3 regions of the Paenibacillus sp. OAE614 genome follow, and region 1 is predicted to be linked to each of the others. Evidence: predicted binding sites of a transcription regulator. Region 1 holds the regulator's gene; each other region holds the start of a gene.
What was found. The regulator Rex, encoded in region 1, represses fermentation and respiration genes when NADH is low (regulators of the CRP and FNR family bind a similar motif). The targets are predictions, from matches to a motif close to TTGTGAAATATTTCACAA.
Positions count from the first base shown of each region.

Region 2: the regulator Rex is predicted to act here: its motif matches at 2,132-2,149, upstream of qoxA (cytochrome aa3 quinol oxidase subunit II).
Region 3: the regulator Rex is predicted to act here: its motif matches at 1,958-1,975, upstream of pflB (formate C-acetyltransferase).

Region 1 covers NZ_JBEPOD010000001.1:4,291,802-4,297,119, reverse strand. The annotation lists gene dinG (ATP-dependent DNA helicase DinG) at 110-2,971, shown strand; gene ABIE48_RS19655 (redox-sensing transcriptional repressor Rex) at 3,088-3,774, shown strand; gene ABIE48_RS19650 (amidohydrolase) at 3,728-5,062, shown strand; gene ABIE48_RS19645 (cell wall elongation regulator TseB-like domain-containing protein) at 5,104-5,318, shown strand, end outside.
Region 2 covers NZ_JBEPOD010000001.1:5,280,668-5,285,985, forward strand. The annotation lists gene ABIE48_RS24405 (DUF2339 domain-containing protein) at 1-983, shown strand, start outside; gene ABIE48_RS24410 (HAD family hydrolase) at 1,137-1,859, opposite strand; gene qoxA (cytochrome aa3 quinol oxidase subunit II) at 2,283-3,233, shown strand; gene qoxB (cytochrome aa3 quinol oxidase subunit I) at 3,261-5,207, shown strand; gene qoxC (cytochrome aa3 quinol oxidase subunit III) at 5,204-5,318, shown strand, end outside.
Region 3 covers NZ_JBEPOD010000001.1:1,528,987-1,534,304, reverse strand. The annotation lists gene pflB (formate C-acetyltransferase) at 1-1,928, opposite strand, end outside; gene mobA (molybdenum cofactor guanylyltransferase) at 2,039-2,662, opposite strand; gene adhE (bifunctional acetaldehyde-CoA/alcohol dehydrogenase) at 2,767-5,318, opposite strand, start outside.

The DNA.
Region 1 (5,318 bases):
TCGTCTTTTTCTATAGAACCGGAAGTTCAAGTTTTTCCTTCCTTGAATTTTCAAATGTGAAATCTTCTGTTATGCTGTTAAGGAGACTGGACGAAAGGATTTAGGAATCATGAAATTTGCCGTACTTGACTTCGAAACGACAGGCAACCAGTCCGCAGACGAAATTATTCAAGTTGGACTTGCCATTATAGAAGAGGATGGGACGATTTCAAAGGTGTATGGCTCTTATGTCAACCCGGGTATCGAAATCCCTCCGTTTATTACGGGACTTACCGGCATTACGAATGAGGATGTGGCCGCAGCTCCGGCCCTGGAAGAAATGATGATGGAGCTCGTGCCGCTGCTCGACGACGTGGTCCTGGTGGGGCATAATGTAGCATTCGATTTTAATTTTTTGCAAAACGCACTCGACCGGTGCGGCTATTTGCCGTTCTCTGGGCGGATTTTGGACACGCTCGACCTGCTCAAAATTTGCTTCCCTTCGCTGACTTCCTATCAGCTGGGCATGGTGACCGGACACTTCGGTCTTCAGCATGACCGGCCGCATCAGGCCGACAGCGACGCTTTGGCGACGGCATACGTTCTGCTGAAGTGCCTGGATGAGCTGAACAGCCTGCCGTTGATTACGCTGCAGCGGCTGGCCGAGCTGTTTGCAGATGAGGACAGCGACCTCGGCTGGTATTTCGACGGCCTCTGCCAGGAAAAGGAGCGGGAACCCGCTCAGGATCTGAACAGCCACACCTTTTACCGCCAGCTGGCGCTTAAGGTGGATGACTGGACCGAGATGGCCCCGCCGCGAGATGACGTGGACGACAATCCGCTCAAAGGTGTCGAGTTTAAGGAATATTTGGCCGAGATCGAAAAACGGCTGCGCGATATTATGCCTCATTACGAGGAGCGTGAGCCGCAGACGATCATGTTCGACCAGGTGATGAATGCGCTGGATCAGGACAAGCATTTGCTGATCGAAGCCGGGACCGGGACGGGCAAGTCGCTCGGCTACCTGATCCCCTCGATTTATCAGAGCGTGAAGCAGGACCAGAAGGTGATGGTCAGCACGCATACGATCAACCTGCAGGAGCAGCTCCGGGAGCGGGATATCCCCCTCTTGACGCAGGTCGTGCCCTTCCCTTTCAAGGCAGCTGTGTTCAAGGGCAGACAGCACTATTTGTGTTTGAGAAAATTTGAACATAAAATAAACAGAAGAGACTTTATCAATCCGAAGGAAGACACCATCACAGCCGCCCAGATGATCGTCTGGCTCGCCCAGACCGAATCGGGTGATGACGAGGAGCTGAGCCTCGGCGGCCGTGCGGGAGACTTCTGGGAGACCGTAAGCAGCGACTCGGACTCCTGTCAGGGCCGTGCCTGCCCTTGGTTCCGCAAGTGCTATTACCATCGGGCCAAGCATGAAGCCGGAATCGCGGATGTCGTCATAACGAACCATTCCAAGCTGTTTACGGACGTCAAGGCAGGCCATCAGCTCCTGCCTTCCTACGAGCGCCTCGTGATCGACGAAGCTCATCACCTAGAAGACGTTGCCGGCAAGCATCTCGGACTTCATTTGAAGTACTTTACCGTCGTCCATACGCTGACACGGCTCTATAAGGACGCCCGGAGTGGGCAGCTGCCGGCGCTTCGCCAGCTGCTTCAATCGTCGGCCTATGAGCAGGCCGGTGAATGGACCGCCGTTATCGACCGGATGAGCGAGGATTTGGTCGATGTTAAAGAGCATTGGGACAAGCTGAGCGAATCGCTCTTCGGCCTGCTTCCGGAACGGAGCGACGCTGCTCCCGGCGACGGCGGACAGTATACGCTGCGCCTTCAGCCGGGGAAAAAGCCGAAAGAGTGGGAGACGCTGGCGGCGCTCGAAAACCAGATCTTTGTCACGGTGGGGGAAATCGTCCGCAAAGGCGAAAAGATGCTGGCCGAATACAAGGAGGAGCAGGATGATTACGGTTCCGACAGCCTGATCACCGATATCGGCGGGCTGCTCAAGGACCTCAGCTCCGAGCGGGAGAATCTCCGGTTCTTTATGACGCTGAACGACGAAACCGTCGTGTACTGGATGGAAGCGAGCGGCCATTTCCGCAGCAAATCGCTCCAGCTGTACGCTGTTCCGGTTGACGTCAGCAAGCAGCTCAAGGAGCTGTTTTTTGACAAGAAAAAGAGCGTCATCCTGACGTCCGCCACTTTATCCGTAGATAAATCGTTCCAGTATATGATCGACAACCTTGGACTGCAGGAGGACCAGGACAGCGGACGCCTTGTGACGGTCCAGCTTCCGTCCCCGTTCCGGTACAGGGACCAGGCGCTGCTCGTCATTCCGCGGGATTTTCCAAGCGTGAAGGGAAGCGTCGGGGACGCCCTGTTTGTCGAAACGCTGGCCCGCTCACTAGCGGACGCCGCGATCGCGACCCACGGCCGGATGCTGGTGCTGTTCACCTCGTACCGCATGCTGCGCCAGGTATACGAGCCGCTGAAAGAAGCCCTCGCACAAAGCGACATCGCCGTGCTTGGACAGGGCGTAGACAGCGGCAGCCGCACGAAGCTGATCCGGCGGTTTACGGACAGCAGCGCTTCGGTGCTGCTTGGAACGAGCAGCTTCTGGGAAGGCGTGGACATCCCGGGAGAAGCGCTGACGTGCCTGGCCATCGTCCGGCTCCCGTTCCAGCCGCCGAACCATCCGCTGGTGGAAGCGAAGAGCGAGCTGCTGCAGCGCCAGAAGAAGAACCCGTTTATGAAGCTGTCGGTCCCGCAGGCCGTCATCCGCTTCAAGCAGGGCTTCGGGCGGCTGGTCCGCACCGCCCATGACCGGGGCATCGTCATCGTATACGATACGCGCGTCATCGAATCGTATTACGGGAAGTACTTCCTGTACTCGCTGCCTGGACCGAAAATGGAGCATATGCAGACAGACCAGATGGTTCCGCGCATCTCTGAATGGCTTCATCAGGACGGTGTGTCTTAAATGAGTCCATTAGATAGAATGAACTAAAGCGGTTAGAACAGGAAGTTCAATGCAAAACTTTAGTTCAATCTATATAACCAAATAAATATTCAAGCCGTTCAATAGGGGGAACATGCATGAAATCGGAGAAAATATCCGAGGCGGTTGTCCGCAGATTGCCTATATATCTTAGATATCTAAATGAGCTGAACAAGCGGGAGGTGGCCACGGTCTCCTCCCAGGAGCTCGGGCAGAAGCTGGATCTCAACCCGGCGCAGATCCGCAAGGATTTGGCGTATTTCGGGGATTTTGGCCGTAAGGGGATAGGGTATGACGTGTCCTATCTCATCGAGAAGATCCGTCAAATTCTGAATTTGGACCAGCAGATCAACGCGGTGCTGGTCGGAGCGGGGAATCTTGGTCAAGCTTTGTCCAACTATAACTTTTACCTGAAGGAAAATATGAAGATCGTGGCCGTGTTTGACGCCAATCCGTCCAAAATCGGCACGCGCATCAACACCTTGACGGTACAGGCTATGGATGAGCTGAAAGAAACGATACAAAGTAAAAATATCCGGATCGGGATTATTACCGTCCCGGATTTCGAAGCGCAAAACGTCGCCGATCAGCTGATTGCGGCCGGGATCGAAGCGATTCTGAATTTTGCGCCGACGATTCTGAAGGCGCCGGCAAGCATCCGGATACACGCCGCCGATTTTACGACGGATTTGCTCAGCCTTGCTTATTATTTGAACAACGGAAAGGACGACACGGAAGATGACGGACAATTTGAAGAGCTCCAGCAGCCGGAGCGCCAATCCTAAATGGGCCATCAAGAACGGAAGCTTTGCCGTTTTGCGGCCGGAGCAGCCGGTATTGCACGGCTGGATGGTCATTGAGGGCGACCGCATCACCTATATCGGTGAAGAGGAGCCGCAGCTGGAAGAGGGCGTACAGGTCGTCGACGGCACGCATTTATTTTTTATGCCGGGCCTGATCAACACCCATGGACATACCGCCATGTCGCTGCTGCGCGGTTACGGAGATGACATGGTGCTCCAGGAATGGCTGCAGGAAAAAATGTGGCCGATGGAAGCAAAATTCACGTCCAGTGACGTCTACTGGGGGACTTCGCTGTCCGTGCTTGAAATGCTGAAGGGCGGTACGACGACGTTCCTCGATATGTACGATCATATGGATCAGGTTGGCAAAGTGGTGACTGAATCCGGCATGCGCGCTGCCCTGACCCGCGGTGTCATCGGCCTGTGTCCGGAGGATGTGCAGCGGCACAAGCTGAACGAAGCCATTCAGTTCGCCAAGGACTGGCACGGGCAGGCAGACGGCCGGATCACGGCGATGATTTCTCCGCATGCCCCGTACACATGCCCTCCTGATTTTATCGAGAAGTTCGTTCAGGCGGCGCATGACCTGGATCTGCCGATGCATACGCATATGTCGGAGACCAAGGCGGAAGTGGAGCAGAATGTACGCGATTATGGAACGCGTCCGGCGATTCATTTGGAGAAGCTCGGCATGTTCTCACGGCCGACGATTCTGGCACACGCGGTCCATTTGACAGACGAGGAAATCGACATTTTGGCGAAGCATCACGTGACGGTATCACACAACCCTGGCAGCAACCTGAAGCTGGCGAGCGGGGTGGCCCGCGTTACCGACATGATGCAGGCAGGCATTACGGTTTCCCTCGGAACCGACAGTGCGGCGAGCAACAACAATTTGGACATGTTTGAAGAAATGCGCCTTGCCGCTTTGATACATAAGGGCGTCTCGGGAGATCCGACGGCGGTTCCCGCGGCGGAAGCGCTGCGTATGGGCACGATCTACGGAGCGCAATCCTTGTTCCTGGAGGGAATCGGTGCACTTGAGGCCGGGATGAAGGCGGATTTTATCGCGGTGAATACGGATCAGGCTCATTTTCTGCCGCGTACGGACTTTATTTCACACGTCATTTATTCGGCCAGCGCGAAGGACGTTGAGCATGTCTGGGTGGACGGGAAGCAGGTCGTGAAGCACGGCAGCTGTCTCACCCTGGACGAGGAACGCATCCGCAGGGAAGCCCAAGCGGCTTTTGAAGGTCTTCTCTCCCGATAAGACCGGGATGATTAGCTCACCTTTAAGAAAGGAAGTTCAGGTTGAAGAACAAGAAAAAATGGATCTTTCTCGGCATTGTCGCCCTGCTGCTGATCATTTTCGGCGCTTACCGTTATTTTATTTACGTGCTGCAGGATCAATGGAGCGAAAAGGACACCGCTATTGCCAGAGCGAAACAGGAAGCCGGAATCGTGTCGGTCGCCGATGCCCAAAAGTCTGTGTGGGACCAGAACAGCATCTACTGGGTCGTGGAAGG
Region 2 (5,318 bases), 990 kb from region 1:
TTCTGTATATGGCGGGCGATTTCGAAGGCAGCCGGCATGTCTTCCTCGGCGCGGTATTCCTGCAGCACGCCCTGCTGCTCGTCCTCTCGCTGGTTCGTCCGTACCGCCACCGCGTAGACGAGACGGTATCGCTCATGACCGGCTTCGGGCTGGTCGTGCTGTGGATTTACGCTTTGTACAATCAGGCGGGCGGCCCCGGTCCCGAGTCGATGATGTTGATCATCTGGGCCGTCATTTACAGCCTGATCGCCCTCTGGCGGGTGATGAGCGCCCGGCTTCCCCACGAATACATGGCGATCGCGACCTGCGCCTGGCTCCTTTGGCTGGTTGAAATCGTCAGCCGGGAGGCACTGCCGCTGTCTGTCCTGATCGAGGCGTCCCTGGGACTCGGCCTCGGCATCCTGCTGAGAAGCCGGATGCAGCAGCTCACGTCCGCCATCCTGTATTTGTTTGGGGGACTCGGCATTCTGCAGCTGATCATTCACGAGATCCTGTCGATCGAAACGCTGTCCTGGATCGCGCTCCTGGCCAGCCTGGCAGGCTTGTCGGCGGTCCTCCGCAGACATATGGCCGAAGAATGGCAGCGGAAAGTACCGGATATTCTGATGTGGTCCGCCGCGCTGCTGTCCATCGTCTTCCTGACGGAAGTAACCTCGGTTCTGACGCGGAATCTGTCGTTCGACCTTCAGCATTTGATCCTGTCGGCCGAATACGCGCTCTATGCGATCATCGTTATTATTTACGGCGTCATGGTGCGTAAATCGATGGTCCGCCTGGCCGGCCTGATCGTCCTGCTGATCACGCTGCTCAAGGTCATTTTCTTCGACCTGCCGGGCGTGTCGCTGGCCGTGCGGGCGATCCTGTTCATCGGACTGGGCGTCGCCGGGATCGCCGTTTCCCGAATTTTGTACAAACGCAAAGGGGCCGATCCCGAAGCCCCACCGGGACCTCCGGCGGGAACTCCGCCGCTCCCGCCGGAATAAATACGACCATGACTGCGCCGCGCGAACGTTATTCGGCTCCATTCAAGGCGCGATACACGGCAGCCATGCTTATCGATTTCCAAAATAAAGGGTGCCTGCACATCCCCGATGGATGCAGGCACCCTTTTTTTCATGAAAACAGCCAACCACCCGCTAACCGCCCAGCAGAACGGATCTCAGCTCCCCGTAGCCCCCCAGAATATGATGGGGCTGATGTCCGGTCGCAAACGGCTCGACCATCCGATGGTTAAACCAGACAGATGTCCACCCCGCCTCCAGCGCGCCGATGACGTCGTTGTTCCAGGAGTCGCCGATGTACCAGCTTGCCCCAGGTTCCGTTGCCGTCACCTCATTGACATGGCGGAACAGCCGAGGATCCGGCTTGTCCATGCCCACCGCTCCGGACACAAATACCCGGTCCAAGCCTACCAGCTTGTCCAGCCTAAGCGCACGGACTTTGTTCATTTGGTGTTCCTTCGGTCCATTGGTGATCACGCCGACCACATCGCCTCGCTCCTGGAGCTCCCGGATCAGCTCCTGCGCCCCCGGGAACAGGCGAATGTCGAACTGCCCCTCCAAATAGGCCGCCTGAATCGCAGCCGCCTGCTCCCGGTCCACGTCGATGCCGAACTCCGCAAGGGCCAGCTGAATCCGCTGCTCGCGCATGTCCTCCAGATCCCCCGCATTCGCTGGATCATTCACATGTCCATGCCGGGCCGACAGCAAGTCGCTGTAATGCCGGAACCGGTGGTATACTTGTTCATAAGGAAAGCCGTCCGGCGGCGATATCAAGCGATCGAGCGCCTGCCGCAGCGGTTCCAGATGGTCATACAGCGTATCGTCCACGTCAAAAAATACCGCTCGTTGTTCACCCATTTTCTTGTTCTCCCCCATCTGCCTGTCCGCGATCACATGCCGGCTGCTGCCCGCATTAGCCCTCATATTGTACCATACAGCGGGCGTTTCGGGCGCCTTAGCCGTTGTTCCAGCAGGGAAAAATCCGGTTAACGGCTTATGATAAGCCCTTTCAATTGTGACGAAACTGGCAACATTGACAAAGCCTTGTGCAATTTTGAACAAAAATGAAAATCCCCGATTTTCAGCGATTACAGTGATTTTTCGCACAATTTGAGGTTTTTTTAAAAATCATGTGAAGATGTTCACAGAATATCTGTAAATGATTTACATTTATTACTTTTGTTGCATTTGTTTTCGTTCCCCCGGATTACTAAGCTATGGCTATAAGGTTCATTATTTTAGACCAATTCAGCTACATGTAACGCTAGAAAGGAGCTCACTGTGAAGAAAAAAAGATGGTTATTTTTTGGTTTATTTGTATCCATCATGTTGCTGCTTAGCGGATGCGACTCGTCGTCACTCATCGTGCTAGATCCGAAAGGTCCGCAGGCAAAAACACAATCCAGCACGATTATTTTCTCCATCCTGATGATGGCTTTCGTCTTGATTGTTGTTTACATCTTGTACATCATCATGCTGACCAAATACCGGGCAAGCAAAACCAGTGACGATTATATCCCGCCTCATATAGAAGGTAACAAATGGCTCGAGTTCACCTGGATTGCGATTCCGGTTATCATTGTGGCCATTCTATCGGTTGTCACGGTCAAAACGACCAGTGCGGTGGAAAGTGTTCCTGCCGGTTACGAGGATCAGAAGCCGCTTGTTATCTATGCCGCATCGTCCAACTGGAAATGGCACTTCAGTTACCCTGAAGAAGGCGTTGAAACGGTGAACTATGTGAATATTCCTACAAACCGGCCGATCGAGTTCCGCCTGTATTCTTACGGACCGATTACGAGCTTCTGGGTGCCGCAGCTTGGCGGACAGAAGTACGCCATGAGCGACATGGTCAACACGCTTCACCTGCTGGCCGACACACCGGGTTCCTTCATGGGACGCAACTCCAACTTCTCCGGTAAAGGCTATGCGCAGATGGAGTTTGAGGTACAGTCTATGAGCGCCGGAGACTTCAGCAAATGGGTCGACGACGTGAAGAAAACCGCGCCTCAATTAACCGAGGACAAATTTAACGCGCTGCTGAAAACCTCCTACGTTGGACGGGAATCCTTCTCTTCCACGCACCTCGGGTTCAACCCGCCGCCTGAAATGGATATGTCCGAAGGACATCACGGCAGCGGCAGCAGTGACAAAGATTCCGGCTCGGAAACGATGGATCATTCGGATATGAGCAATATGGAAGATATGGGGTCCATGGAACATGGAAACTAACATCTACTGGAAAGGAGACCTACCTGCATGAAATGGGACGAATTTTTTGTTACCGGTGAGCCGATGATCTATGCTGCCATGGTCAGTATCGTCGTCGTTTCCCTCGCCATCCTGATCGGCCTGACCTATTTTAAAAAGTGGGGCTATCTGTGGCGCGAATGGCTCACAACGGTTGACCATAAGCGGATCGGGGTCATGTACATCCTGTCCGCACTCATCATGCTGTTCCGCGGCGGGGTTGACGCCCTGCTGATGCGTACGCAGCTCGCGGCTCCGGAAATGAAGTTTCTGGATGCGCAGCACTATAACGAAATCTTTACAACGCACGGCGTTATCATGATCCTGTTCATGGCGATGCCGTTCGTTATCGGACTTATGAACGTTGTCGTTCCGCTGCAAATCGGGGCGCGCGACGTAGCTTTCCCTAGACTGAACGCCGTCAGCTTCTGGATGTTCTTCTTCGGAGCGATGCTGTTCAACATTTCCTTCGTCATCGGGGGATCGCCGGATGCCGGCTGGACCGCTTACTTCCCGCTGGCGAGCTTGGATTTCAGCCCGACTGTAGGTAACAACTTCTACTCTCTGGCTCTTCAGATTTCCGGTATCGGTACGCTGATGACCGGTGTCAACTTTATCGTAACGATTCTGAAAATGCGTGCGCCAGGCATGAAACTGATGCGCATGCCGATGTTTACCTGGTCCGTCCTGATTACGAACGTTATCATCCTGTTCGCATTCCCGGTTCTGACCGTTGCCCTTGCCCTGATGATGTTCGACCGCATCTTCGGCAGCCAGTTCTTTACGATGGCGAACGGCGGTATGGATATGCTCTGGGCCAACCTGTTCTGGGTATGGGGACACCCTGAAGTATATATCGTTATTTTGCCGGCCTTTGGTATTTTCAGTGATATTATTTCCACGTTCTCGAAAAAGAATTTGTACGGTTATAAATCGATGGTTGCCAGTATGGTGGTCATCTCGCTCCTGTCCTTTATCGTATGGGCTCACCACTTCTATACGATGGGCGCGGGCGTTATGGTCAACGGCTTCTTCTCCATCACAACGATGGCGATTGCCGTACCGACCGGCGTCAAAATATTCAACTGGCTGTTTACCTTGCAAAAAGGTAAGATTTCGTTCACGACACCGATGCTGTACGCCATGGCCTTTATTCCGATCTTTACGATCGGCGGCGTGACCGGCGTCATGCTGGCCATGGCCAGCGCGGACTACCAGTACCATAATACGATGTTCCTGGTTGCCCACTTCCACTATGTATTGATTCCGGGTACCGTCTTCGGGGTTCTGGCCGGCATGTACTTCTGGTTCCCGAAAATTTTCGGTTTCCGTCTGAACGAGAAGCTCGGCAAGACCGCCTTCTGGCTCATCGTCGTCGGCTTCAATACGGCCTTCCTGCCACTGTTCTTCCTTGGACTGAGCGGCATGACGCGCCGGATGTACACGTATTCGGCCGACACCGGCTTTGGCCCGCTGAATATGGTGGCTACGATCGGTGCCTTTATCCTGGCCATCGGCTTTGTCGTTCTGTGCTACAACTTCTACTGGAGCTTCCGTTACAGCCCTCGCGACGAAAACGGAGATCCATGGGATGCACGTACGCTGGAATGGAGTACGCCAAGCCCTGTGCCGGTGTACAACTTCGCCAAGGTACCTAACGTCAAATCCATGGATGCACTGTGGGAAGCGAAAGTCAACGGGGTGCCTCTCTACGAGGAAGGCCCTTACGAACCGATTCATATGCCTAACAACAGCGGTCAACCGTTCATTCTCGGCGTCATTATGTTTTTCCTTGGCTTTTTCCTGGTATTCAGCTGGTTCATTCCGGCGATCATCGCAGGTATTGCTGTCGTGGTAATGCTGGCCCTCCGTTCCTTCGAACGAGACCACGGCTACCACATCCCACCGGAGGAAATTGCCGCTACTGAACAGAAATTGCGGGGTGATTCCGTATGAAAATAAATGATTCACTGCCACTCGAGTATAGAACGGAAGAGAACAGCAACAAGATCTTCGGGTTCTGGCTCTTCCTCGGGGCAGAGATCGCCCTCTTCTCCACGCTGTTCG
Region 3 (5,318 bases), 2.8 Mb from region 1:
CGGTCGCGTCCGTGCATCGGATTCGCGCCCGGTGCAAACGGCTGTCCGGCCTTGCGGCCGTCCGGCGTGCTGCCCGTCTTCTTGCCGTATACGACGTTTGACGTAATCGTCAGAACCGACATGGTCGGAATCGCGCCGCGGTACGTTTTATGCTTGCGCAGCCGGTTCATGAACCCTTCCGCCAGCTCCACGGCGAGCTGGTCGACCCGGTCGTCGTTATTGCCGTACTGCGGATACTCGCCTTCGATTTCAAAATCGACCGCGATCCCTTTTTCGTTGCGGATCGGGCGAACCTTCGCGTAACGAATGGCGCTCAGGCTGTCGGCCACGACCGACAGGCCGGCAATACCGCAGGCCATCGTCCGGACAATATCCCGGTCATGAAGGGCCATTTCGATGCGCTCGTAGCAGTATTTGTCATGCATGTAATGGATCACGTTCAGCGTGTTGATATACAATTTCGCCAGCCAATCCTGGATGACGTCGAACTTCGCTTTCACTTCCTCATAGTCCAGCACCTCGGACGTGATCGGCGCGATGGCCGGTCCGACCTGGGCGCCGCTCTTCTCGTCGACGCCGCCGTTGACGGCGTACAAGAGCGCCTTGGCCAGATTGGCCCGGGCTCCGAAGAACTGCATCTGCTTGCCGATCCGCATCGCGGATACGCAGCAGGCGATGCCGTAATCGTCGCCGAAGTGCGGACGCATCAGGTCGTCGTTTTCGTACTGGATCGAACTGGTCTCGGCCGACACTTTGGCGCAGAACTTCTTGAAGTTCTCCGGCAGCTGTGCCGACCACAGCACCGTCAGGTTCGGCTCGGGCGCAGGTCCCAGGTTGTAGAGGGTATGCAGGAAGCGGAAGGAGTTCCGCGTCACGCGCGTTTTGCCGTCAAGCCCCATGCCGCCGACCGACTCGGTCACCCATGTCGGGTCGCCGCTGAACAGCTCGTTGTAGTCCGGCGTGCGCAAAAATTTGACGATCCGCAGCTTCATGACGAAATGGTCGACGATCTCCTGCGCCAGGCTCTCCGTCAGCGTGCCTTCTGCGAGGTCGCGCTCGATATAAATGTCCAGGAAGCTGGATACCCGGCCAAGGCTCATCGCCGCTCCGTTCTGCTCCTTAATGGCTGCCAGATAAGCGAAGTAGAGCCACTGCACCGCCTCTTTGGCATTCATCGCGGGTCTCGAGATATCATGTCCGTAAGATGCGGCCATCGCCTTCAGCTCGCCGAGGCTACGGATCTGTTCGGACAGCTCTTCGCGCAGCCGGATGACGTCTTCGCTCATCGCGTCGACTTCGAGCTGGAGCAGCTCCTCCTTCTTGCCCTGGATGAGGCGGTCGACACCGTACAGCGTCACGCGGCGGTAGTCGCCGATAATCCGGCCCCGTCCGTAGGCATCCGGAAGGCCCGTGATAATGCCGGCCTTGCGGGCTGCTCGCATCTCGGACGTATAGGCGTCAAACACGCCTTGGTTATGCGTCTTGCGCAGATCGGTAAAAATGCGCTCCAGCTCCGGGTTCAATTGATACCCGTATGCATTGCAGGCATCGACGACCATCCGGATACCGCCGAACGGCTGAACGGCACGCTTAAGCGGTGCGTCGGTCTGCAATCCAACGATGGTTTCCTTGTCTTGGTCGATGTATCCCGGTGCATGCGAGGTTATGGTGGAGACCGTGTTCACGTCCACGTCGTGAACGCCGCCCCGCTCCCGCTCTTCCTTCAACAGCTGGCTGACCTGCTCCCACAGCTCCAGCGTGTTCTCTGTTGGCGGCGCAAGGAACTGCTCATCGCCCTCATACGGTGTGAGGTTGCGCCCGATAAATGAATTGACGTCAATATTCTTCTGCCAGCTGCCTCCCGCAAAACCACGCCATGCCTCCTCGAATCCAGCCCGGTTCTTTACTTCGCTTTCTTTCATCGCCATGATCAAGCACCTCCGTTTTCTATGCTTTCATGTTACTTTTTTCACAGGTTAAAGACAGTGATTTTTCTCACTCTTTTCACTTTTTTCACCATCTTCGCTGCCGCTTATTTTTATTTGAACGATGTTGATGCTTTCCCTTCGTCAGCCAAAAATTCGGTCAGCGCATCTCCCCAAGCATCTTCGAGTGTACGAACAAAGCCGCCGTCCATGCCTTGATATCCGAAATCCGTTTCCGCAACCGCCAGATAACGAAGCAGTTGAACCAGACCATCAGCTTCCGTATGGCCGCTCTCCAGAAACTGCCCAAAATACACGGCGCAGGAGCGATCATAAATACCGTGAAGCGGATGGAGCCTGCCGCCGATCATCGGCAGGACGGCGTCGAGCCCTTCCTCCAGCCTCAACGCCATCAGCTCAGCGGCGTCGGCCGAGGGATACGGCATGTGGCACCCGATGATCCACACGGCCCGGTGTTTAGACAGGGAGAGGCCCGCGTGCATGCCGCCAAGCATTCCTTTTCCGACATAATAATCCGTAATGATCCGGATATCCCGGTCCACTTGGCGAAGCAGCGGCCGGGGATCGTCCGTCACGATCGTAATCTCGCCGCAGCACTTCCGCATTTCACGGACCTGCCGCTGCAGCAGCGTTTCTCCTTGAATCATCCGGAATAGGGTAGGTGCGCCTTTCGTAGAACCATGATTGCCGCCTGCCAAAATAACGCCGGACAGCATATGAATCACTCCTTTCCACTGCGATCAACGCACATCACGATTCTGATACAAGAAGGCTGCCGACGCTTTCGGTCGGCAGCCGGCTGGATCATGCGGTGCAGCTCCTAGAATTTGCCGTAGAAGGCGTTCCGGTAAACGTCCGCCAGTTCACTGACCAGCGGCATCCGCGGGTTGGCCGTCGTGCACTGGTCTTCGAACGCACGGTCGGCCAAATAATCCACTTTAGCCTCGAAATCGGCCGGGTCAAAGCCGAGATCCTGGAATTTCTCCGGAATGCCCAGCGACTGGTTCAGCTTGCGCACCGCCTCGATCAGGCTGTTGACACCTTCCTCCGTATTCCGGGACGGCAGGCCGAGCATCCGGGCGATTTCCGCATAGCGCAGGTCGGCCACGAAATGGTTGTATTTTGGGAACGACGCGAACTTCGTCGGTTTCTGCGCATTGTACCGGATGACATGCGGCATCAGGATCGCATTCGTCCGCCCGTGGGCCGTATGGTACTGGCCGCCCCACTTGTGGGCCAGGCTGTGGTTGATGCCGAGGAAGGCGTTGGCAAACGCCATGCCGGCAATCGTCGACGCGTTATGCATCTTCTCCCTGGCCAGCGGATCCGCTGTGTGGAAGGACTTTTCCAGATTTTCAAACACCAGCCGGATCGCATGAAGCGCAAGCCCGTCGGTGTAATCGCTCGCCATGACGGAAACGTACGCCTCGATGGCATGCGTGAGGACGTCCATGCCGGTGTCGGCCACCGCCGTTTTTGGCAGGCTGTACACGAATTCCGGGTCGATGATCGCCACGTCCGGCGTCAGCTCGTAATCGGCGAGCGGATACTTCGTATTCCCTTCCTTCTTGTCCGTGATGACCGCAAAAGAGGTCACTTCCGAGCCGGTGCCCGAAGTGGTCGGGATGGCGACAAACTGGGCTTTTTCTCCAAGGCGCGGGTATTTATAGACCCGCTTGCGGATATCCATGAACTTCTGCTTCAGCGAGTGGAAACTGGTGTCCGGATATTCGTAGAAGAGCCACATCGCCTTGGCCGCATCCATCGGGGAGCCGCCACCGAGCGCGATAATGCAGTCGGGCTTAAAGCTCTCCATCAGTCTCGTGCCGCGCTCTACCGTCTCGACGGACGGATCCGGCTCCACGTCGGAGAACACTTCGATCGCTACCGGGTTGACGCGTTTGCGCAGGTAGTACTCCACCTTTTCGACGTATCCCAGCTTGACCATCATCTCGTCGGTGACGACCAGCACACGGGAAATGTTCGGCATTTTCTCAAGGTACTGCGTCGCGCCCTTCTCAAAATAGACCTTCGGCGGAACCTTGAACCACTGCATGTTGACCGTCCGGTAGGCCACGCGTTTCACGTTGATCAGGTTCACCGACGTGACGTTGGACGTCGTCGAGTTGTGTCCGTACGAACCGCAGCCGAGCGTCAGCGACGGCAGGTTCGTGTTGTAGATGTCGCCGATCGCCCCGTGCGTCGAAGGCGAGTTGACGATCACGCGCCCGGTCTGCAGGCGGTTGGCGAACGCCTGGATGACGGCGTCATCGTTCGAATGGATGACGGACGAGTGTCCCATGCCCCCGAATTGGACCACTTCGGCCGCGCGCTCGATGCCCTGCGCCGCCGTCTTGACCTTATAGCAGGCAAGCACCGGGCTCAGCTTCTCTGCGGACAGCGGGTAGGCCGGACCGACGCCCGCCAGCTCGGCCACGAGGATTTTGGTGTCCTGCGGTACCTGAATGCCGGACATTTCGGCGATTTTTACCGCCGGCTGGCCGACGATGACTCCGTTTACCGCGCACTTCTCGCTGTTGATGACCAGCTTGGACACGGCCTCGGTTTCGGCCTTGTTCAGGAAGTAGCAGCCGCTGTCCTTCATCAGCTTCCGAACCTGGTCGTACACCGGCTCCTCGATAATGACGGCCTGCTCGGAAGCGCAGATCATGCCGTTGTCGAACGTCTTCGAGAGAATCAAGTCGGTCACGGCTTGCTTCAAATCCGCAGACTGCTCAATGAAGCAGGGAACGTTGCCCGGCCCGACGCCAAGCGCGGGTTTGCCCGTGCTGTAAGCGGATTTCACCATCGCCGAGCCTCCGGTTGCCAGCACGAGCGCCACGTCGGGGTGGTTCATCAGCAGCTGCGTCGCTTCCAGGGACGGCGTTTCAATCCACTGCACGCAGTGTTCTGGCGCGCCGGCCGCAATTCCGGCATCACGCAGCGTGCGGGCTGCTTCTGCGCTGCACTTTTGGGCGGAAGGGTGGAAGGCAAAGATGATCGGATTGCGCGTCTTCGTTGCGATCAGCGTCTTGAACATGGTCGTGGACGTCGGGTTCGTCACCGGGGTAACGCCGGCGATGATGCCGACCGGCTCGGCGACCTTCTTGTAGCTCTCAAACGCGTTCTCCTCGATAACGCCGACCGTCTTGTCATGCTTGATGCTGTGATAGATGTATTCCGTCGCGAATATATTCTTGGTGATTTTGTCCTCGTAGACGCCCCGGCCGGTCTCCTCGACCGCCATCTTCGCGAGCGGCATGTGCCGGTCCAAGCCGGCCAGCGCCATCGCCTGTACAATTTCGTCAATTTCCTCTTGATTCATGTTCAGGTACGCTTCTTGCGCCTTCCTGGCGCGGGCGACCAATCGGT